3 regions of the Kocuria sp. KD4 genome follow, and region 3 is predicted to be linked to each of the others. Evidence: riboswitches for the same ligand, from Rfam matches in the RefSeq annotation. Region 3 holds a riboswitch; each other region holds the start of a gene.
The links. A riboswitch is a leader RNA that binds a small molecule or an ion and turns the genes downstream of it on or off. The one in region 3 is predicted to bind S-adenosylmethionine.
Positions count from the first base shown of each region.

Region 1: it holds a riboswitch for S-adenosylmethionine, as region 3 does, so the genes downstream of both, HBK84_RS01425 (ABC transporter ATP-binding protein) here and HBK84_RS09625 (hypothetical protein) in region 3, are expected to answer to the same signal.
Region 2: it holds a riboswitch for S-adenosylmethionine, as region 3 does, so the genes downstream of both, HBK84_RS11280 (methylenetetrahydrofolate reductase) here and HBK84_RS09625 (hypothetical protein) in region 3, are expected to answer to the same signal.

Region 1 covers NZ_CP050449.1:316,723-324,377, reverse strand. The annotation lists gene HBK84_RS01455 (alcohol dehydrogenase) at 1-869, opposite strand, end outside; gene HBK84_RS01450 (multidrug efflux SMR transporter) at 1,156-1,401, shown strand; gene HBK84_RS01445 (SdpI family protein) at 1,525-1,917, opposite strand; gene HBK84_RS01440 (DinB family protein) at 1,999-2,571, shown strand; gene HBK84_RS01435 (class I SAM-dependent methyltransferase) at 2,584-3,222, opposite strand; gene HBK84_RS01430 (LLM class flavin-dependent oxidoreductase) at 3,325-4,752, opposite strand; SAM riboswitch class IV at 4,830-4,944, opposite strand; SAM riboswitch class I at 5,073-5,164, shown strand; gene HBK84_RS01425 (ABC transporter ATP-binding protein) at 5,172-5,975, shown strand; gene HBK84_RS01420 (aliphatic sulfonate ABC transporter substrate-binding protein) at 5,980-7,029, shown strand; gene HBK84_RS01415 (ABC transporter permease) at 7,026-7,655, shown strand, end outside.
Region 2 covers NZ_CP050449.1:2,517,282-2,524,936, reverse strand. The annotation lists gene metE (5-methyltetrahydropteroyltriglutamate--homocysteine S-methyltransferase) at 1-1,196, opposite strand, end outside; gene HBK84_RS11280 (methylenetetrahydrofolate reductase) at 1,394-2,383, opposite strand; SAM riboswitch class IV at 2,428-2,544, opposite strand; gene HBK84_RS11275 (hypothetical protein) at 2,711-2,863, shown strand; gene HBK84_RS12710 (thermonuclease family protein) at 2,987-3,775, opposite strand; gene HBK84_RS11265 (fructosamine kinase family protein) at 3,824-4,693, shown strand; gene HBK84_RS11260 (MarR family winged helix-turn-helix transcriptional regulator) at 4,866-5,372, shown strand; gene HBK84_RS11255 (polyprenyl synthetase family protein) at 5,369-6,655, shown strand; gene HBK84_RS11250 (phytoene/squalene synthase family protein) at 6,667-7,566, shown strand; gene crtI (phytoene desaturase family protein) at 7,563-7,655, shown strand, end outside.
Region 3 covers NZ_CP050449.1:2,135,800-2,143,454, reverse strand. The annotation lists gene HBK84_RS09640 (hypothetical protein) at 1-984, shown strand, start outside; gene HBK84_RS12880 (BCCT family transporter) at 1,256-1,594, shown strand; gene HBK84_RS12875 (BCCT family transporter) at 1,630-2,058, shown strand; gene HBK84_RS09625 (hypothetical protein) at 2,173-2,451, opposite strand; SAM riboswitch class IV at 2,472-2,614, opposite strand; gene HBK84_RS09620 (glycosyltransferase family 1 protein) at 2,726-3,889, opposite strand; gene HBK84_RS09615 (DUF6350 family protein) at 4,008-5,804, shown strand; gene HBK84_RS09610 (DUF308 domain-containing protein) at 5,915-6,634, opposite strand; gene purN (phosphoribosylglycinamide formyltransferase) at 6,731-7,324, shown strand; gene purH (bifunctional phosphoribosylaminoimidazolecarboxamide formyltransferase/IMP cyclohydrolase) at 7,382-7,655, shown strand, end outside.

The sequences.
Region 1 (7,655 bases), 990 kb from region 3:
AACGCGGTGAGCGCGGTGGGGAACTGGTACTGGCCCCCGAACAGGCCCACGCTGACCAGGGTCCCGCCGTTGGCCATGGCGAAGAGCGCGGCGTTGGAGGTGTCCCCGTTGTTGACGAGGTCGATGGCCGCGGCAATCTTCTCCCCGCCGGCCCGGACGATGTCGCCCACGAGGTCCTCGCCGCCCACGGCCACCGTGGCGGACGCGCCCACCGCCTGGGCGTTCTTCAGCGCGGCCTCGCTCATGTCCACGGCCACGATGTTCTCGTGACCCAGGGCCTTGAGCACCGCAACGGTCATCAGCCCTACACCGCCCGCGCCGATCACGGCCACGGGCTTATCCGCGGGCAGCGGCATGATCTTCTTGACCGCTGAGTAGGAGGTCAGGCCGGAGCAGGCGAGCGTGGCGCCGAAGGACGGGTCGATGTCGCCCAGCGGCACCAGGTAGCGCTCGTCCGGCACGTGGACCTCCTCCGCGTAGCCGCCGCGGCGCTGCACCGAGAGGTTGCGCTTCTTCCCGCTGCAGTAGTTCTCGCGGTCCTCCGAACAGGCCTGGCACTCGCCGCAACCGATCCACGGGAACACGATGTACTTGGTGTCCCCGGGCGTCACCGTGGCGTCCGGTCCCGCGGCCACGACCTCCCCCACGATCTCGTGCCCGAGCACCACGGGGTACTGCGCGCCCGCCGCGGTCAGTTCGTAGCGCCCGGCGTTGCCGAGGTCGAAGTACCCGTCCTGGCAGTGCACGTCCGAGTGGCAGACCCCCGAGTTGGTCACGCGGATCATGACCGCGGAGCCTTCCAGTTCGGGCCGTTCCACCTCGAGTTCCTGGGCTGCTCCACCCGGCTCCGTGTGCGCGAAAACCTTCATGTTTACTCCTTCGTAGCGTGTGTGGAAGTCGCCTTACCATGTAAGCTGTGTCACCACTCTAGGCCGCCGGGGTGAATTGTCCACGGGCTCGCTCCCGTCGGTTCGAGGGACGACGACGCTCGCGCGCACCCGCGCGGTCAACGGCAGCCGCCGCCCGACTTCGGTCACAGGGCATGGCTCCGGGTGCCGCCGCGATAGGCTCACCGGCGTTGATCTCCTGCCCGAGTAGCGCCACAGCGCCCGACCGTGCCGTCGCCGGTGTTCGCAACCGCCGAGACCGGGTGTCATGAGGCAGGGCAACGTCATGGCCTGGTTCTTCCTGGCCGGGGCCGTCCTCCTGGAGGTCACCGCGACGCTCAGCATCAAGGCGGCCCTGGGACAACCCGCCCTGTACGCCGTGGTGGTGCTGGGGTACGCCGGGGCCTTCACGTGTCTCACGCTGGTACTGCGCCGCGGGATGCCCCTGGGGGTCGCCTATGGGATCTGGGCCGCCGCCGGTGTCCTGCTCGTGGAGCTCGAAGCGAGTCACTGACCCGCAACCTGGCCGCCCGCACCGGCCGCTCTCCGTTCCGGCGAAGGCCTCCCGCGAGCGCCCCGTCGTGAGCCCTCCTCACGCCTGCCGCGCCGTCGACGACGCCGCTGACGCGCCCCGATCTCAGGCGCGGGGTTCTGGAGCCGACTCTTGCGCGGCCCGCCGAGCGGCGCGGTTGGCCGGCCCCACGGCGGACACCAGCACCGCGACCTGCAGCAGCACGCCCACCAGCCCGGCGACGATGCCCCATTCGGGCCGCCCCAGAACGAGCAATACGATCGTCGCCACCACGGCACACACGGCCAGGGGAACGGACCACCGCACCCTCGGAAGGGCCGCGGCGTGACCCGCGGACCACGCGGCGTCGGACGCGCGCGTGTACCGGGTCCGGATGCCCACCGCCCCGTTGCGATCGAGCGAGCCGGCGGCCGCCGCCCTGACGGTCACCACGGTCACGACGCACACCAGGACCGTGCTGAACGACAGCATGATCACTCCGAGCAGGTCCTCGTCCACGGTTCCCTCCGGGTCACGGGCATTTCCTCCACCATACGACGGGCATGTGCACCCCCCCCCGGGCCCACTAGTGTTCTGGCCATGAGCTCACTCACGCCCGAAGAAGACGCCAGGCCCGAGCCGCCCCAGCATGCTGATGAGGTCACGACCCTCATGGGCTTCCTGGATTTCTTGCGCGCCACGGTCGCGTGGAAGACGGACGGCTTGACGAGTGCTGAGCTGCAGCGTCGACCTCTGCCCTCGACCATGACCCTGGGCGGGTTGCTGAAGCACTTGGCGTTCGTCGAGGACTACTGGTTCTGCTACGTCCTCCTGGGCCAGGAGCCGTGCGCCCCGTGGAATGACATCGACTGGGCCGACGACCCCGACTGGGATTGGAACTCGGCCGCTGCGAACAGCCCCGAGGAACTGCGGTCCATGTGGGCCTCCGCCGTGGAGACGTCCCGTGAGCAGTGGGACAGGTTCGCCGCCCGCACGGATCATCCGCTGGACGGGATGGTCACTCGTTCCACGGCCGAGGACCCGGATGCCCGCTGGACTCGAGGGGACATGAACGCCCGCTGGGTCCTGACGCACATGATCGAGGAATATGCGCGGCACTGCGGCCACGCCGACCTGTTGCGCGAGAGCATCGACGGTTCCGTGGGGGAATGACCGCCCATCAGGTCACCGTGTCGCCAAGAGGTGGCACTCGGGGAAGCGATGTTCTACGTCCGGGCGACTGACGGTGCGCCAGGCCTCCGTGAACCCGGCGTGCTTCATGTGATCCGCCATCACGTCCGGGTGCCAACGCCACGCCGGGGCCACGGCGTGATCGAACGAGACCACGGCTCGCCCTCCGTCGAGTGCTTGGAACGCCACCATGACCACCCCTCCGGGTGCCATCATGTCCGCCCAGGAGTCCAGGATGCCGGGAACCTGCGCGGGTGGGACGTGGATGAGACTGAACCGTGCAAGAACGCCGGCCACGCGGCGGTCGGGCCCCACCGCACCACCCCACGACGTGGGATTCGCATCGCCGGCTTCGAAGGTGACCTCCGGGTGAGATCCGCGCGCGATGCCCAGCATGGATTCGGACGGGTCCACCCCCACCACGTGCAGACCCCGCTCGGACAGCGCGGCCGTGACGTGCCCCGTGCCGCACCCCACATCCACCACGGGGCCGGGCACCCCTGCCGCGATGACGTGATCCGCGAAGGCCTCCACCGCGCGCCGTTCGAGCGCCGTCTGGAAGGGAGCGGGAAAAGCCCTGTCGTAGTCGTTCGCCAAGTGGTCGTAGCCGGGTTGCACGCGTTCCACTCTCACACGGGGGTCCCGCCCTGGCAACGGGCGGGGAAGCCGACGACGACGCCGCCCTGCCGGACCTGCGGGACCGAGCGCGAGCGGCGTCGTCGTCGGAGGGAGGTGTCAGCCCACCAACTCGCGGGACGGCGTGTCCGCGACGGAGGGCTCGCCCACGAACGCGCCGCGGTACTTCGCGGCGGGGTGGGTGTCCTTGACCCGCGGCTGGCCCTCGCCGTAGAGGGACTCTCGCAGGGTGTTGCCCTCGTACTCGGTGCGGTAACGCCCGCGCTTCTGCAACTCGGGGACCACGTACTCCACGAAGTCCTCGAAGGAACCGGGACTCACGTGGTACGCCAGGTTGATGCCGTCCAGGCCGCCCTCGTCCACCCAGGTCTCGAGCTGATCCGCGACGGTCTGCGCGGAGCCCACGAGGACCGCACCCATCCCACCCAGGGCGCAGTGCTTGGCGATCTCCTCGCGCGTCCACTGCTTGTCCTTGGACTGCAGCGTGAACGGGGTCAGGAAGGACTGGATGGAGTCGGTCTTGATGTAGTTCAGGGCCTCGTCCTCGTCGAACTGGGACAGGTCCACGCCGGACCACCCGCCGATGATCGCCTGGGATGCCTCCAGGTCCACGTACTGCAGGTAGTCGCGGTACTTCTCCTGGGCCTCCTCGTCCGTGTCCGCGACGACCACGGAGAGCATCGCGTAGATCTTGACGTCGTCACGGCTGCGACCCTCGGCCTGGGCCCGGGCGCGGATCTTGTCGGTCACGAAACGCGTGAGGTCCGGGCGCAACCCGCCGATGAACACGGCTTCCGCGTGCTTACCCGCGAACGCCTGCCCGCGCGAGGACGCGCCGGCCTGGAAGATCAGCGGTGTGCGCTGCGGGGACGGTGCCGTGAGCCCCGCTCCGGGAACCGTGAAGTGCTCCCCGCTGTGCCGGATGGGATGGACCTTGGTGGGATCCGCGTAGACACCCGTCTCACGGTTCTGAACCACAGCGTCCTCCTCCCACGAGCCCTCCCAAAGCTTGTAGCACACGTCCAGGAACTCCTCCGCGATCTCGTAACGCGTATCGTGCTCAATCTGGCGCGGCAGGCCCTGGTTCTCCGCAGCGGACGGAAGGTAGGAGGTCACCACGTTGAATCCCACGCGGCCCTTGGTGAGGTGATCCAGTGTGGCGTACTTGCGGGCCAGGGTGTAGGGCTGCTCGTAGGTCACCGCGCTCGTCACGCCGAAGCCCAGGTGCTCGGTCACGGCGGCCATGGCCGAGACCTGCATGAACGGGTCGTTGACCGGGACCTGGGCCCCGTCACGCACGGCCGGAGCCGCGGAGTTCTTGTAGATGTCGTAGATGCCCACCACGTCCGCAAGGAACAGGGCGTCGAACTTGCCCCGCTCCAGCAGCTTGGCCAGCTCCGTCCAGTACTCGATGGTGTTGTACTCGGTGGCCCGGGACCGCGGGTGGCGCCACAACCCGAAGCTCTGGTGATCCACGCAGGTCATGTCGAACGCGTTGACGGAAATCCGTTTGCTCATCTCGGTCAGCCCCTCAGCAGGAACACGACCCGCGCCCCGTGCACCACCTACGGCGGCCTACCTTGCGGGTCCAGCGCGCTTGTGTGGCGCCGTACTTGCCGCATGCGGTGTGCCATGCGGCCCGATCCTCACCTGGGGCACCCCGCTACGGGAGAGGGTTGCCGTCCGACAAGCCAGGGCTGAACGTCGGAACTCGTGATCGTTGTGGCACCGATCCTAACGGGGATCACCGGTCCGCGGAAACGCCCCGGGTCACGGGCCGTCACGACGGCGCCCCGGCGCGTCACACGATTTGCACCCGCGGGCGCCCGGCCCGTTCAATGGTGGGGTTCCCATCCGGAGCGGCTGAGAGACCTGGCTCGTTGACGTCGCAGCAACCGGCCCCACGCGGGCAAGGTGCTAATGCCAGGAACGATGGAGTTGATGAATTGAGTCATGTCCTCACGCGCCCGCACTCCGCTGTCGACGCCGCGGCGGTCACCTTCGACCGGGTCGGCAAGTCCTTCCCCGCACACCACGGAGCGCATGTCCACGAGGTCCTGAGGGACGTGACCTTCACGGTGCGTCCGGGCGAGATCGTCTCCGTCCTGGGCCCCTCGGGGTGCGGCAAGTCCACCCTGCTACGCGCGGTGGCTGGGCTCGGCACGGCGAGCGAGGGCGAAGTCCGGATCGATGACTCGGTGGTGCGCGAGATCGACCCGCGCTGCGCCGTCGGCTTCCAGGAACCGCGGTTGCTGCCGTGGCGCAGCGTGGCGCGCAACGTGGCACTGGGTCTGCCCCACGGGACTCCCGCCCAGGAGGGGAAGCGGCGGGTGGCGCAGCTGTTGGAGCTCGTCGGCCTGTCCCACCACGCGAATCACCGTCCCTCGGAGATCTCCGGGGGCATGGCACAGCGCGCATCCCTCGCCCGGGCCCTGGCACGGAACCCGCGGGTCCTGCTGTTGGACGAGCCCTTCGGGGCCCTGGACGCCCTGACCCGGATCAGGATGCAGGATCTGCTGCTGGACGTGCACCGCGCCGATCCCACGACCGTGCTCATGGTCACCCACGACGTCGAGGAAGCCCTGGTGCTCTCCGATCACGTGGTGGTGCTCGCGCGGGAAACGGCCACGGGCCCCGCGACCATCGCCGAGATCATCTCCCCCGAGCTGGCCCGCCCGCGCTCCCGCGAGGACAGTGAGATCACCGCGCTGCGCGCCCACCTGTTGGCCCTGCTCGGCGTGGAGCGCTGAGCGCATGGCGCAGTTGTCCCGACGCCGCGCACTGCAGGCACTCGGCCTGTCCGCGCTGGCGCTGCCCCTGAGCGGATGCGTCATGGAGGGCGAAGGTCCGGGCCGCGGTGTGGCCGGCGGTTCCGCGCACGAGATCTACCTGGACTACGCGACCTACAACCCGCTGTCCCTGATCATCAAGGCCAAGGGCTGGCTCGAGAAGGTCGCCGGGGCCCACGGCCAGACCGTGACGTGGGTGTACTCGGCCGGTTCCAACAAGGCCAACGAGTCGCTACGCGCCGGGGTCGTGGACGTGGGCTCCACGGCAGGTTCCGCCGCACTGCTCGCACGTGCCAACCGCTCGCCGATCAGGACGATCGACCTGTTCTCACAGCCCGAGTGGTCCGCGCTCGTGCGCACCCCGGACTCCCCCGTGCGCACCGTGGCGGACCTCGCGGGCACGTCCGTGGCCGCGACAAAGGGCACGGATCCGTACTTCTTCCTCCTGCAGTCCCTCGGCGCGGCGGGCATGAGCGCACAGGACGTCACCGTGGTGAACCTGCAGCACGCGGACGGGCGCACCGCGCTGGACACCGGTCAGGTGGCCGCATGGTCCGGGCTGGACCCCGTGATGGCCGCCGCGGAGAAGGCGGGGGACGTGCTGTTCCACCGGCAGTTGGAGTTCAACACGTACGGGTTCCTCAACGCGCGGGAGGTGTTCCTGCATTTGAATCCCACGGGTGCGCAGGACGTGGTGAACACGTACGCCTACGCGCGGCAGTGGGCGCTGCAGCACCCGGAGGAGGGGATCGCGACCCTCGCGGAAGGCGCGAGCATCGATCGCGACACCGCCCGGCGGGTCTGGCAGCGCACCCACCTGGACATCGACCCCGTTCCGGGCCCCGAACAGCTCGCGGTGCTCGAGAGGGTCGGGCCCATCCTGGTGGAATCCGGGGACGTCTCCTCGCAGCAGGACGTGGACGAGGCGCTCGCGAACATCGTGGAGCAGCACTACGCACAACACGCCGATGCGGCCGCCGTGGCCCAGGTGATCGAAGGGAAGCAGTCCTCATGAGCACTCACGACACCTCCTCCGCCGCACCGCGGTCCTCGGACGGCGCGTCCTCCGAAGCAGCTGGCGTCACTGCGGTGGCCACACTGTCCGACGACAACGGACGCCACGAGGCGGGCGCGGTGGCACCCGGCGACGTCGCACCCCCATCAGACACCCCTGCCGCGGCGGATTCCCGCACGCGTCCCAGCGCGCTGCGCAATCCTTGGGCCCTGGGGCTGATCGGGATCGTCCTGCCCGTGCTGCTGGTGCTCGTGTGGCACGCCCTCTCCACGAACGGGACCTTCTCCCCCGTGCAGTTGCCGCGCCCGTCTGCGGTGCTCGCCGCGGGATGGGAGCTGCTGCGCAGCGGTGACCTGTGGTTGCACGTGGGGATCTCCACGCAGCGCGTGATCGTGGGCTTCCTGATCGGCAGTGGGCTCGGGCTGTTGCTCGGCGCGTTGCTGGGGCTCTCCCCGTGGGCGCGGGCCATCGGCTCGCCCACGATCGGCGCGCTGCGCGCCGTGCCGTCCCTCGCGTGGGTGCCGCTGCTGTTGCTGTGGATCGGGATCGGGGAGAACTCCAAGGTGACCCTGGTGGCAATCGGCGCCTTCTTCCCGGTGTACACCACGGTGTCCGCCGCGCTGCGC
Region 2 (7,655 bases), 380 kb from region 3:
GTGTCCCGGATGGCATCCCAGCCGTGCTCGACGCCGCGCGCGAGCCCGACCACCTCGGTCACCTTCTGGTCCGCGAACGCGACCCAGCTGGTGACGTCCGGATCCAGTGCGGTCTCGCGGGCGACGTCGTGCGGGACGTGCAGCAGCGGCGTCGCGGTGCCCACGGCCACCGGCCCGCGGGCCGCGGCGCGCAGCCGGTCCAGGGTCTCGACGGCGCGCGCGAGGTCGGTGCGCCACACGGTGCGTCCGCCCACGACGCCGCCCACGACGGGGCGTTCGCCCCATGCCTCGAGTGCCTTCTTGCCGGGGACGTCCCCGCGGTCGAGGTCGATGGCCAGGGCGTCGATGTTCGTGTGGGCCAGGGCGAGCTGGGCGTCCTCGCCGGCATCGCCGTAGCCCACGGTCACGAGGATCGCGGGGCGCTGTTGCTCGTTCGAGAGTTGGGTGTAGGCGCTCTCGAGGGCGGCCACGAGTTCGGTGCGTTCCACGCTCCACCCGTCCGCGGCGAGGGCCGGCTCGTCGAGTTGCACCCATTCGACGCCGGCCTCAGCCAGGGCTCGCAGGATCGCGGCGTATTCGGCCACGACGTCGTCGAGGCGCTGCAGGGGGTGACTTGCGACGGCATCGGTGGTCTCGGGGCGTGAGAGCAAGAGCAGGCTCACGGGGCCCACGAGGACCGGGCGGGTGGTGATCCCGGTGGTCCCGAGGGTGGTCCGGTAGCGGGACACGAGGCTCTCGGGGTTCGCACGCAACGGGGTGTCCGGGCCGATCTCGGGTACGTAGTAGTGGTAGTTGGTGTCGAACCACTTGGTCATCTCGAGCGGCTCCAACCGATCGGTGCCGCGGGACAACGCCGTGATCAGCTCGATCCCGCGGGGCGTGTCCGGGGCGGCGGGCTCGTAGCCGTCCGCGATGAACCGCGCGGGAACCGCGCCTAGCGCCAGGGACGTGTCCAGGACGTGGTCCACCGCGAACCCCTCGGACGGCACCGCGTGATCCGTGGTGAGGCCGAGTTCGGACAATCGCGTGGCGGTGCGCTCACGCAACCGGGCGAGGGTGTCCAGCACGGTGGTGGCGGGGTGCTGTTGCGGGTCCTTCCAATAGGACTCGAGTGCGCGCTTGAGCTCGCGGTCGGGGCCGATGCGGGGGTAGCCCAGGATCGTGGCGGCGGGGAACGGGACGGGCTGGGTGCTCATGGGAACTCCTCGGAGCTGGTGTGGGGTATGGCGGTTAGGGGGTGTGATGAGCCGCGGCAACGGGTGTGCTCCGGCGCGGCGGGGTAAGGGGAACGTCAGCGTGGGTGGTGCCGCTACGAACGGTTTTCGGCCTGCCCGGATGTGGCGGTCGAAGCCAACACGATCGGTTCACGGGTCGGCCGGGGCTGGTGCGGAGGTCAGGCCGCGGGGCTGCGGCCTCGGTATTCGCGTGCGGCATCCCGGACCCGCAGGTGCTCCAGGATGGTCAGCGCCGCCTCGGGGCGGTTGAACGTGTACAGGTGGAAACCGGCGCAGCCCAGATCCATGAGGTCGTCGATCAGGGACAGGGTGGCCGCGACCCCTCGGTGGCGCAGTTCCTCGGGAGTGTCGGCGCGCAGGAACCGGGTGAGGCGTTCCGGGACCCGGACCCCGGTGATCTCGGTCATGCGCTGCAACCTTTGAGGGTTGCTCAGCGGCATGAGCCCGGCGACCACGGGGATGTGGATGCCCTCCGAGCGCGCGCGTTCCAGGAACGTGGCGTAGTCCTCGGGTTCGTAGAGCACCTGCGTGATCGCGTAGTCCGCGCCGGCCTCCTGCTTGTCCCACAGGGACGCGAGATCCGCCTCGAAGTCGCGGCCTCGCGCGGGGGACGGGTAGCACGCCACCGACACGGACAGCGGTCGCTGACCCGGGCGGAACCCGGTGCCGAAGCGACGTCGTTCGACGTCCCGGATCAGCTCCACCAGTTGGGAGGCCCGGCCCAGGCCACCCGCTGGGGTCCGCCATTCCCCGGTACCCAGGGGCGGGTCGCCGCGCAGCGCGAGGAGGTCGCGAACGCCGTCGTCCAGCAACTGGTCCACGGCGCGCTCGAGACCCGCGCGGTCCGTGCCACCGCACGTGAAGTGCGCCATGACCGGGGTCTTGGTCGTGCGGCGCAGGTGGCGCAGCGCCTCGCGGGAGACGCCGTGATGGCCGGCGTGACCGTGGGTGACCGAGAAGAAATCCGGCCCGGCCTGGGCCATGGCGTCGATGTTGCGCCACACAGTGTCCGGGTCCGCGGTGGGCCGCGGCGGGAACACTTCGAACGAGACAAGCGTGGAGCGGCGCGGGCGCCGGACCAGCCAGGACGTCCCCGTGGGCGGGCCAGTCACGGGCGCGGGTTCTGACGCTGCGAGGGGTGCGGGCATATAAAAAATCCTCCGGCGTTAGGACGCCGGAGGATGAGCTCCGAGCGCCGTACTTGCCGACCACGCGGTTGCGCGGCGGCCGGATCCTCATCTGGGGCACCCCACTACAGCTGGAGGGTTGCCGCCCGGTTAGCCAGAGCTTCGCACCGGGACTCATGATCCTTTGTTACGAGCGAGCGTAGCACAGCCTCGTGACGAGGCCCACGAACGATGACGGAACCGCCGGCCTCCCGCCGCGCTCGTCTTCCCAAGCGGGCTGAATGGACCGCACGGGGGCACCTGGGCCCTGCCGTGGTCATCCTGCCCCACGACGTGCAGGACATGAAGATGCCCGAGTTGGGACCCGAGAACTGGGTCTCGCGCTCGATAGCCGCGGCGCCGGCCGCGGGCGGGTCCGCGTCCTCGCAGGCACCCGCTCCGACGACGACGCCGTCCCCCTTGCGCAGCGCGACCGCCAACCCCGGTCGTCACGAACCCTGAGTCCGGGCCGCCGTGCATCCGGCGGCTCGCCGGTGCACCCGCGTGACGAAAGCGTGGCGAAAAGCAGGGACGCCCACCCGGTCAACCGTCCGGGTGGGCGCGCCTTGGCGTGTCATCAGCGACTCAGCACGGGTGCCAGACCTTTCCTCCCGGTTCGTAGCACCGGGGGCCGGTGTAACCGGGATAGCCGCCATCACTCTCGGGAGCCGGGGGCACGTGGGGTGCCGCCGGCAGCTGCGGGGCAGCAGGTACCCGGGGCGCGGCCGGTAGCTGAGGTGCCGCGGGCTGCGCGGGGGCGGGGTTGTAGTTGTAGTTCGGTTGCGGAGCGGGATTGGGTTGGGGTGCCGGATCGCCCACGGCGACCTCGTCCTCCACGACCGCGGGAGGCGCCTCGAGCGTCGGCGTGGGAGTGGACGTGGAGGACGGGGTGGGACTCGGCGTCGCGCTCGGGCTCGCGGTGCTCGAAGTTGTGGTGTCGGGGGATGCGGATTCCCCCGGCGGCGCGCAGTCCTGCTTCGGGTCGAAGAAACCGACCTGCATGGCCTGGGCCACGTTGTACGCGCTGTCCATCTCTCGCCGGTACGTGCTGTTGGCGCCCACGGTCATGGGCGTTGCCAGGCCCGCCTTGACGAGTGCCTGGTTGACGTTCAACCCGTCGTCGTCGCGGGTCACTCGGGCGAGGGTGCGGCCGTAGCGGTCCGTGCGTTCCACGTCGTATTCCAGGTGGATCGTGGATCCCTTGGGCAGTAGGTCCTCAAGCTTGGCCGTGGCCTCGTCCGCGAGGCACTCGCCGGGCTGACCGTCCCGCGCGACCTCCGGGGTATTGATGTTCAGCAGCCGCACCCGCGTGGACTTCCCCGCGATCGTGGCGTCCAGGGTGTCCCCGTCCACCACGCGTTCCACTGTGGCCACCGAGTCGTCCGGGGTGGTGCGCAGTGCGGCATGGTGTAGACAAGACGCATGGCCACCATCGATGAGCTTCCCGGTGAGATTGTCGCGGACCTGCGCGTGAGCGATGCCCGTCCCCTGAGCGGCGGGGACACCGCCCGCGCCTACTGGCTCGAGACCCCGGACGGGCCCCTGTTCGCCAAGACCATGCCGGGTGCCCCGGCGGGTGTGTTGGCGTTGGAGGCGGCGGGACTCGAGGCGCTGCGCGCCGTCGCCCCCGCCGAGGTGCGGGTGCCCAGGGTGCATCACGTGGGCGATGAGGCCCTGGTGCTCGAGTGGATCGACGAGGGTCCCGGACGGCAGGACCGTGCCACGGAACGCAGCATGGGGGCCGGTCTCGCGGCCATCCACCGCGCGCGAGCCCCGCACGTCGGGTGGCTCTCGGCGGAGCTGCCGGAACGCATCGGCTCGTTCCCGGTGGATCTCACGCCCACGGACGACTGGGCCGACTTCCTGTTACACCGCCGCATCGAGCCGTTGCTGCGCGCGGCGATCGACGCGGGACACCTGGACCCCGCGGCGTCGGACCTGCTGGCGCGCTTGGCGCCGCGAGCGGACGAACTCGCGGGCCCTCCCGAGCCCCCGAGCCTGCTACACGGTGACCTGTGGGCAGGCAACCGCGTGGTGGATCGCAACGGGACGAACTGGCTCATCGATCCGTCCTCGTTCTACGGACACCGCGAGTACGACCTGGCCATGATGCAGCTCTTCGGCGGTTTCGGGCGGGAATGCTTCGCGGCGTACGACGACGTCTACCCCCTCGCGGACGGCTGGCACGACCGGGTGCCGTGGTACCAGTTGCCGCCGCTGCTGGTGCATGCGATCAGGTTCGACGGTGGTTACGGCGGGGCGGTCCTGCGGGCCCTGCGCAGTCTGATGTGACACTACGGGGCGCGTCCATCACCCGCTGAGGACAGGGCGTTCTCGGCCGATGACTGCTACAAGGCAGGTGCGGACAACGTTTTCCACCCGCGTGACATGGTTGGACACGTCCCCCGCACGTGCAGCATGATGTTTACTAGATTGTCTAGTTATCCACAACGCGAGGGACGCGATGGAGAGCAGTGCAACGTGGTACGGGCCGGTGAGCCCGCAGTCGCGTGCGCTGCGCCGGGTGGTCGTGCTCAACGCGGAGATCGCGTACGAGATCCGCCGCATCTTGGGGCTCAAGGGAACCGATTACGCGGCCATGGCCATGCTCATAGTCCATTCCATGGGGCCCACGGAACTGGCTCACGCGCTGCACATCACGACGGCCTCCGCGACCGCGGTGGTGGACCGACTGGTGCGCGCGGGTCACGTGGTCCGGGAGCCCGTGGAGGGGGATCGACGCCGGATGACTGTGCGCGCGGTGACCTCGTCCAGGGAGCGAACCCGGGAGCACGTCGTGCCGGTAATCGGGATGGTCGAGGACGAGCTCGACGTCTTGGATGAGCCCGGGCGTGAGGCCGTCCTCCGGTTCCTGAGAGGTACCGAGTCCCGTCTGGAGGAGTACTTGGAAGACTTGCGCGGGCGCGCGGACCAGGCGTCCCAGGACGATCCCGGGGCGGGTGGGTCATGACCGAACGCGTACGCACCGCCCGGTCCCGTGAATCCCACCGAGCGGCTCCCGGGATCCCGTCCGTTACCGATCCTGGGGCCTCCCCGAGTGTCGCCCCCGTCGACGACGCCGCCTGGTGCCGTTTCCGCACCGCCGTGGGGGAAGAGCTGGACGCGTTCTTCGCGGCCCCCGCGAATCGAGTTCCCACGAGCCCGGGTTTCGGGGTGCTGTGGGAGCGGGTGCGCGAGCACATGGTGGGCGGCAAGCTCATCCGGCCGCGACTGACTTGGATCGCGTGGTCCTCCTTCGCCGGGGGCGCGGGGGATGGATCGAGCGCGCCTGACCCGCTCGTCGCGCCGGACGCCGGGGATGCCGAGGAGACGCCGGGTGTGCGCGATGCGGCCGGAGACGGGAACCACACGGCGGGCGACCGGGAGACAGAGGTGCCGGACCCCGAGTGCGTGCGCCTGGCGGCGTCGTTCGAGATGCTGCACGCGGCCCTGCTGGTCCACGACGACGTGGTGGACCGCGACTGGCTGCGCCGGGGCATGCCCACGGTGGGAGAGCTGTTCCGCCGTGACGCGGCCCGCGCCGGCGCACCCGAGCACGAAGCGGAACACGCGGGGGCCTCGGCGGCGATCCTCGCGGGGGACCTGTTGTTGGCGGGGGCACTGCGGCTCGCGACCACGTGCGCATCGGACCTCGCGCGGTGTCGCGCCGTGGCGGACGTGGTGTTCGACGCCGTGACCGCCTCCGCGGCCGGGGAGCTGGATGACGTGCTGTTGTCCCTGCATCGCTTCGGCGCCGAGCACCCCGGGGTGCAGGACATCCTGGACATGGAGCGGCTCAAGACCGCCACGTATTCGTTCGAGGCCCCGCTGCGGGCCGGCGCACTGCTCGCGGGTGCTCCCGCGGACGTCGCGGAGCGGCTGGCCCAGGCCGGCGCCATGCTGGGCGTGGGGTACCAGGTGGTGGATGACGTCCTGGGGACGTTCGGTGACCCGGGACTGACCGGCAAATCGGTGGACGCGGATCTACGTTCGGGCAAGGCCACCGTGCTCACTGCCCACGGGATGGGGGTACCCACGGTCCGCCGGGTCCTCAGGGACCTCGCGGCGGAACGCACCACGGTGCATCACGCGCGGGAAGCGCTCACGGCCTCCGGCGCCAAGGACGTGGCCGTGGAACTGGCCACGGATCTCGTGGACCGCGCCCGGACCACCCTGGACGAACTGCCCCTGCCCGCGGCGCAGCGCGATCAGCTCGTCGCGCTGTGCCACCACGTCCTGAACAGACACTCGTAGTGAGGACCCCCATGCCGGATTCGGACGCGCCGCCCCTCTCGTCGCTTCGCCTGTATACCGCCACGGCCCTCGCGGCCTCCGGGTCGGTCATCGGCCGGTACTCCACCTCCTTCTCGCTGGCGTGCCGCACTCTGCCGCCCGCCGTGCGCCGGGACATTGCGGGGATCTACGCGCTTGTACGCGTCGCGGATGAGGTCGTGGACGGCACCGCGGGCGCCGCGGGCCTCGAAGCCGCCCGCGTGCGCACCGCCCTGGACGGGTACGAAGCGGCTGTGAACTCGGCCCTGGCCACGGGATTCGCCACGGACCTGGTGATCCACGGCTTCGCGGACGTCGCCCGCCGTCACGGTTTCGGGCGGGAGCTGACCGAACCGTTCTTCGCGTCCATGCGCGCCGACCTGGACGTGGCCGAGCACGACGGCGCGTCGCTCGAGTCGTACATCTACGGTTCCGCGGAGGTCGTGGGACTCATGTGCCTCGAGGTGTTCATGGACATGCCCGGCACACGGGCGGACACCCCTGAGCAGCGGGACATGCTGCGGGCCACGGCCCGTCGGCTGGGAGCGGCCTTCCAGAAGGTGAATTTCCTGCGTGACCTCGGGGCGGACCACGACCAGCTCGGTCGCACGTATTTCCCGGGCGCGGACCCCGCCCACTTGGACGAGACCCAGAAGGCGCAGCTGCTCGCGGACCTCAATGCGGATCTCGACGCCGCGATGCCCGGGATCCTGGCCCTGGACCGGCGCGCTCGCCGGGCAGTCCTGATTGCGCACGGACTGTTCGCGGAACTGTCCCGGCGGATCGAACGCGTCCCCGCGCGGGAACTGACCAGACAACGCATCAGCGTGCCCACCGCGGTGAAGCTGCGGATCGCGGCGCGCTCCCTCTCGGATTCGGTGGTGACACGATGACACGGACGGTGGTGATCGGCGGCGGTTTCGCGGGCCTGGCCACGGCGGGGCTGCTCGCCCAGGACGGGCACCGCGTGACCCTTCTGGAA
Region 3 (7,655 bases):
ACCAAGCGCTACCCCGGCCGGCTCACCAAGCTCTCGGCGGTGGGTCAGACGGGTTCGGTCGAGGCACTGCAGTTCATCGGCCCGGACGAGGGCGAGTACCCGGGGTCCTGGGCGCCGTTCAAGGACATCCTCACGTTCTTGGGTGGCGGCAAGCGGTCGAGCCTGTCCATCGTGGCGCGCCAGCTCGAGGACTCCGAGCGCTTCGAGGAATGGTTCGTGGGTCACCTGCAGGCCCTCGGTTTCCTCGAGGTGATCCGGGACGAGAACTGGACGGTGCGCCGCTGGCAGGTGTGCTCCCCGGCCCTGACCCAGCTCGTGGACGGCTCCATCCTGCTCACGGGCGGGTGGAAGACCGACCAAGAGGACGCCGTGACGCAGGCGGTCGGGGCCCAGGGTGGTGAGGTCGTGGTGCTGTCCCCGGAGGACCACGCGACCACCATGCTCCAGGATGTGGACCTCGACGCGCTGAGCAAGCTGCTGCCCGAGGGGCTGTGCGACGTGGTCTACGACGCCGGGCCCGTCATGCTCGACACCCTGCCCCCATTGTCCTCGGTCGTCGCCGGGCTGCCACTGAAGGAGATGCAGTACAACGGGGTCGCGGAACGCTTCGTGCCCGCGGACGCCACGTGGGAGGCCACGGACGACCGCAACCAGGCGGGGCTGTACCGGATCAACCACCACCACAAGACGCGCTACGCGTACCGCACCGCGGAGGACGTGGTCTCGGGTCACGCCCGTCCCGTGTCCTCGGGGCTCGGCAAGCACCTCGCGGCGCGGGATACCGGCACGGCGTTGGTCAGCTACGATCCCGAGCTGCGGTTGCTCTCCGTGCCCATCGGTGCCGCCCTGCCGGGGCTGTACGCGCGCGCCACGGTGCTGTGCTCGGGGCTGCTGCCCACGCTCGTGGACGAGGACTTCTCCCTGAACTACGGGGATGTCTCCGAGGAGTTCGCGAGCGCCCTCGTGGCCAAGCTGCTGGGCTGACAGTGCCGCCCCGGGCGAGCGGGGGGGGGGGTGTACTCGTGGGGCCGCGCGGCTGCATTCGGCCGCTGCGCGGCCCTTTCCTAAAGTGAGGTGGCGTGCCATGACTAACGGCTGGTAGTAAGGCGCCTCAACCCCGGGTCGTCCGACGTCCGACCCGCATCCCCGACGTGACCACACACGATTCCTCGTCCATCCGTCACCCACGCCCGGGCTCGTCGCCCGTCGCGGATCCGCCCGCCCCGTCCGGGCCCCTCGCTCTGCGCCACCCCGGTTGCCCGTCAACTGGCGGGTCTTCGTTGCCGCGGCAACCCTGCATGTCTCGCCGTCCGCCTGGGCCACGGAGGCACCCGAGCACGCTGACGCCGTGATCGGCGGCGTGGTCGCGTGGGTCGCCTCCCGGCTGGGGTGGTTCTACATCCTCACGGCCGCTCTCGTGATCCTGGTCGCGGACAGCAGGCACGGCACGATCAAGATGGGCCCGGACCACGCGAAACCCCAGTTCAACCTGTTCACGGGGTGGGCCATGTACGCCCTGATGGGCATGGCCTTCGGCTACTTCGCCTACGGCTTCGGCATGCCGCTGAGCATCCGCTCCGCTCTCTACCCCTGATCGGGTGCCGGATCCACGGTGCCGCCGGCGACGCCGTGGACACCGCGGCGCTGCTGGGGACCATCCTTGGGGTGGCCGCGTCCCTGGGGATCGGGGTGGTCCAGTTGAACTTCGGACTGCGCTACCTGTTCGGCGTCCCCGAAAACCTGGCGGTGCCGTCGGCACTGACCGCCCTGGGGGTCTTCATGGCGGTGGCTTCGTGCGTCTTGGGCGTGGACAAGGGCATCCGGCGGCTTTCCGAGCAGAGCATCATCCTGGCGATCGGGCTCATGCTGTACGTGCTCATCACCGGGCGCACGGCGTTCCTGCTGGATGCGATCGTCAAGGGCGTGAGCGGATTGCGCGTGGCAGACGCCTCGGTGATGTCCGAGCTCGTGACGGTGAACCCGAAGATCACGGTCTTCATGATCGGTGAACGCGCCGCCGAGCTGATCGCCCAGGACCGGGACGCGACCGCCCGGTGAGCACGGCCGCCAAGAACCGAGCAGGCTGAGAACATGGGTGTGGCCCGGGTCCGTCCGGACCCGGGCCACACCCGATCGTGGAGTTCGCGGTCGCGGGGACCGTGCTCGTGAGGACTACGCGGGCAAGGGCTCCAGCTTGTAGAAGGACACCCCGCCGGTCACCCGGGACGCTCCGGGGACCAGGAGTCTGCTGTACTTGGCGCACCACTGGCCGCGCCCCCGTGTGTGCTGTGCGGCGAGTGCGACCTCACGGGCGTCGTCCGCGAAGTACTCGTGCTCGTGACCGTCCGATCCCGTGATGGACACCACGTGCCGGGCGGGGTCCGCCTGAACGGTGACGTCCACCCACTGTTCGCGGGTGTCGGGGTGGGATTTCTGGGTTGTCGTGTTCATGATGTCGGGCCTCTGATTTTTCCGGTCGCTTGCCGGAACCACACGTGTGGCCCCGGCCGCTTCGTCATCCAATCCACCCCTGAACCGAGGGTTGGCGTACGCCGAGTTGGAGCTCTGGGCGCGCGGTGACGTCCTTGTCGTTGCGCGGGCGCATCTCGTGAAGCTGCTTCGAGCCTATCCGTGGATTCGGGGGACCAGCCAGGCGCGGACCGAGAATGTCATCAAAACTTAATCAAGCTTCTGTTGAGTAACATCTGGCACCCGGCGGCGTTTCTCACGGGGTGCGCAGGCCGGCCCCGCGCGTACCGCGCATCCGGGAGGTGACCGTGCGAGCGCGCTCGTAGTGGCCCAGCAACTGCTCGCACACGGCACCCCACGTGCGCTCCTGCACGCACTGGTGGGCGGTGCGCGCGAAGGCGAGGCGTTTGGCGTCGTCGCCCGCGAGGTCCCGGACGCGCTCGCGCAACCCGGCCAGGTCACCCGGGGCGTAGAGCCACCCGTTGCGCGAGGAGTCCACGAGGTCCAGGGGGCCGCCGCGGCCCACGGCCACCACTGGGACCCCGGAGGCCATGGCTTCCTGGATGGTCTGGCAGAACGTCTCGTGCTCACCGGGGTGCACGAACACGTCCAGCGACGCCATGGCCGTGGCGAGTTCGGTGCCCGTGAGGAAGCCCTCGAAGTGCGCGTTGGGCAATACCGAGCGCAGCGACTCCTTCCCGGGGCCGGAACCGATGATCACGAGCCGGGTGTCCGGCAGGGCGTCGATCGCGGCGAGGTCCGCGACCTGCTTCTCGGGGGCCAACCGCCCCACGTATCCCACGAGTCGCTTGCCGCCGCCCACGCGCTCGCGCCACGCGTGATCGCGCAGCGCGGGACGGAACCGGCTCGTGTCCACGCCGCGGCGCCACATGTGCACCCGCTGGACGCCGTGCTCGTGGAGCTGGCTGATCGACGCCGTGGAGGGAGCGAGCGTGAGGGTCGAGCTGTTGTGCATCGCACGCACGTGGGACCACATGGCGGTCTCCAGCACGGATGCACCGTAGCGTGCGGCGTAACCGGGCACGTCCGTCTGGTACACGGCCACGCACGGCAGACCCAGACCCTTGGCGGCCTGGATGGCTTGCCACCCGAGCACGAACGGGGACGCCACGTGCACCACGTCCGGGGCGAAACGGGCCAGGATGCGCTGCATGCGACTCACGGTGCAGCTCGCCACGCGGACCTCGGGATAGCCCGCGAGCGGCAGGGACGGGATGCGTTCGATCCGCACGCCGTCCACGTGGTCCACAGAGCCCAGGAACAGGGTCTTCTCGTAGGAGGGGGCGATCACCATGGCCTCGTGCCCGTGATCCCGCAGGTGTTCCAGGACGCGGATCACCGAATGAGTGACACCGTTGACGTGGGGGAGGAACTGTTCGGCCACCAATGCGATTCTCACGGTTCCCACTGTGGGCCCGGCGCCTCACGGGGGAGTCACCCGGGGGTGGCCCGCAGGTGAAGTCCGGGCTAACTTCGCTGCCCGTGGTGCGCGGGTGAACGTGAAAAGATGTCCGGTGATGAAACTTCCCTCACTGCCCGGCGTGGTCTCGGGCGTACGCGACCGCTTCACGTCGCACGGTTCGTCCCCCGTGCGCGCCGCCGACGTGCCCCGCCCCGAACCGGACGACTCCCCGGGACTGCCCATGCCGCTCGCGCTGCAGGGCGTGATCGAGCTGCTCGCGGTGGCCGTGGTGGGCCTGTTGCTGGGCACCGTGCTCTTGGGTGCGGTATGGGCTGCGGGGGGCTTCGCGACCCTGGGCGCGGGCGGGAGCCTGCAGCTCGCCGGTCAGGTCTGGTTGCTCGCGCACTGCGTGCCCCTCACGATCCAAGCCATCCAGGGCCTGTCGCTGGACGGTGGCGGGACGGTCACGCTCGTGCCTCTAGGGCTCACGCTGATCCCGTTCGGCCTCGCGGTGATCGCGGGCCGCCGGATCGCCCGGGCGTGCTGGCGCGGTCAGTTCCTGATCCCGTTCTTCGCCGGGATGCTCGCGTACGCGCTCTTCGGGGCCCTCGTGGGCTGGCTCAGCCGCACTGAACAAGTCTCGGTGGACCTCGTGGCGGCCGCCCTGTTGCCCCTGGTCCCGGCCGGGTTGGGCACCCTCGTGGGCGGGTGGAGCGCTTCGCGCTCGCTCGCCGCGGTGCTCGGGGCCGACGTCGCGTCCTGGTTGCAGCGCACGAGCCAGCACTCACGCTGGGCCGGTTCCTACGTGTGGGCCGTGATCCGCGCCGGTTTCCTCGCCGCGGTCACCGCTGTGGCGGCCGGTGCCCTGTTGTTCGTGGTGGCGCTCGCGTGGAACTGGGACCGCGTGATCACGGTCTACCAGGACCTCGGTACCGGCGCTGCGGGGGACACCGCCCTGACGGCACTGCAGTTCGGGTACCTGCCCAACATGGTCGTGTGGGCGCTTACGTGGGCCACCGGTGCCGGCTTCTCGCTGGGCACCGGGACCCTGGTGTCGCCGTTCCAGAGCACGCTGGGACCGCTGCCGCAGTTCCCGGCGCTCGCCGCGCTGCCCACCGGTGACCCGTGGCTGTACGCCCCTGCGGTCCTGGGGTTGCCCGTGCTCGCGGGTCTGCTCGCGGGGTGGTGGTTCTGCCGCGAGGGTGAGAACCACCTGGACGACTGGATGGCCATCCGCCTGCCCCTGCGCTGGATCACGTTCGTGCTCTCCACCGTGCTCACGGCGGTGTTCATGGCCGCGGTGGGGGCGGGCCTCGTGACCGCGCTCGCGTGGCTCTCCAGCGGTTCGCTGGGCATCGGCAGGCTCACGGACATCGGCCCGCACGCGTGGCATGTGTTCCTGTGGCTCGGTGCCGAACTCGCGGTGGGCGCCACCGTGGGGTGCCTGGCCGGGCCCTGGCTCGAACGCGAGGGCTACCGTTCCCGCTCCCGCGCCGAGGCGGACGAGCTCCCCGTGCCGGATTCCTCGGCCCCGGAGGACGACGCCGCTGTGGCCCACCACGACGCCCTGCCCGCCGCTGGCGCTGTGCACAGTTCCCGCTCGGCTTCCGGCCCCGGCGCCGGGCAGGATGCTCGCACGGCACCCGGTGGCCGTCCTGGATCCGGGGCGGCCGTCCCGGACGGCGAGGTCACGGCTCGGGGTGTCCGGGGTCTGTTCCGGGGCCGCGCGTCGCGCGCTGCCGCCGAGCCCGAGCGGGAGTCCCAGCCCCGCGGCGGGTCCACGGCCGTGGGACGATCGGCAGACGAACCGGGACTGTCCCGCCGTGAGGAGGCCAAGCGTCGTCGTGCGCAGCGCAGGTCCGAGAAGCGCAAGGCCGCGCGGCTGGCCGCCCTCGACGACGAGCGGGACTGAGACGACGATGATCCGCTCCTGGCGCCGACGGGCTCGGGCGTCCCAGGACGTGGGACTGGGCCGATGACGAACCGCTCCCGATAGCAATGGACTCGCTGGGAACGGGCGTCTCAGGACCCGGGACCGGCGGAGGTCGGCGAGGTCGCTCCCGGTGTAGCACTCCCTGAAGGGGCAGGGTTCGAGGCGCTCGGCGTGGGCGTGACAAGGGAGGCCTCAGGCGTGGCGGTGGCCGTCGGATCGTCCTGCGGCGCACCCGTCTCGAGGGGCGCACCGGAGAAGTGCTTCCACACGTTGTCGTTGAGCTGTTGCTCGCACCGGCTGGTCGAGGACAGCGTGAGGGCCCGCTCGGTGCATTCCTGGTAGACCTGGGTGGCCGGCCACACGAGCAATCGGGTGCCACCGCCCAGCGCATTGATCACACCCCACACGATGGCCAACACCGCGAGCACCGTGATCAGGACCCGTGAGGACGAACCGCGGGAGCGCGCGAGCGCGATGATGCCCAGCACGATCCCGGCGATGGCGAGTACGAGCCCCGCCACGGTGGACCACACGTCACCCACCACGAGTGCGGAGGCGAGCACCGCGAGGGCCGCGGCCACCGCGGCGAACCGGAGCCGAGCGCCGTCGCCGTCGGAGGGGTCCCCGGACTGGGGGCCGCGAGGTGAGGGCTTCTCACCGCGCGGGTCGCCGGCGTGCGGGCCACGGTGCTGCGGGCCGCCGGAGTGCGGTCCCCCTGAGTGGGAACCCCCGGAAGGGGAGCCGCCGGAGGTCGAACCCATCGAGTGCGTGGCGTGGGGCGGCGTGCTCCGGTGGCGGGAATCGTGCATACCCACCACTGTAGGCGAGCCGACGGACCGAGCAGCGCCGCGGGTGCGGCACCGCCGCGGCGCCATCGAGGCAGCCTCGCTGGATAGAGTGGGCCCATGCGTTTAGTGGTTCTGGTCTCGGGCTCCGGTACGAATTTGCAGGCGATGATCGACGCCCTGCACCAGGGGGACGTGGAGGTGGATATCGCCGCCGTGGGTGCGGACCTGGAGTGCGCCGGTCTGGACCGGGCGCGCGCCGCGGGCATCGACACCTTCGTGGTGCCGCTGTCCGAGTACCCGGACCGGGAGCAGTGGAACCGTGCGCTGCAACGACGCGTGGCGTCCTACCACCCCGACCGCGTGGTGTTCGCCGGGTTCATGCGGATCGTGGACGCGGAGTTCGTGTCCGTGTTCCCGGGCCGGATCATCAACACGCACCCGTCCTTGTTGCCGTCCTTCCCCGGTGCCCATGCCGTGCGGGACGCCCTGGCCTACGGCGTGAAGGTCACGGGCGCCACGGTGCACGAGGTTGTCGCGGACGTGGACGCCGGACCCATCCTGGCCCAGGTCGCGGTCCCCGTGGCCGAGGACGATACCGAGGCCGTGCTGCACGAGCGGATCAAATCCGCCGAGCGCACCCTGCTCGTCAACGCGCTGGCGAAACTGAGCTGGGACGTCACGAGCACCGACCCCGATCTGCCCCGGTCGTAGACTGAACCGGGCTCCGGCCCGCCTACCGTCCGTACCCTCGTCCCCACTGGAGAGCTCGTGAACACTGCCGACCTGAACCGTGTGCCGCTCAAGCGCGCACTGATCTCCGTGTACGACAAGACCGGTCTGGAGGAGCTCGCGCGAGGGCTGCACGACGCCGGCGTGAGCATCGTCTCGACCGGTTCCACCGCCGGGACCATCCGCGGCGCGGGGGTCCCCGTGACCGAGGTCTCCGAGGTCACCGGGTTCCAGGAGTGCCTGGACGGGCGGGTCAAGACCCTGCACCCGCGCGTGCACTCGGGAATCCTCGCGGACCGGCGCAAGCAGGAAC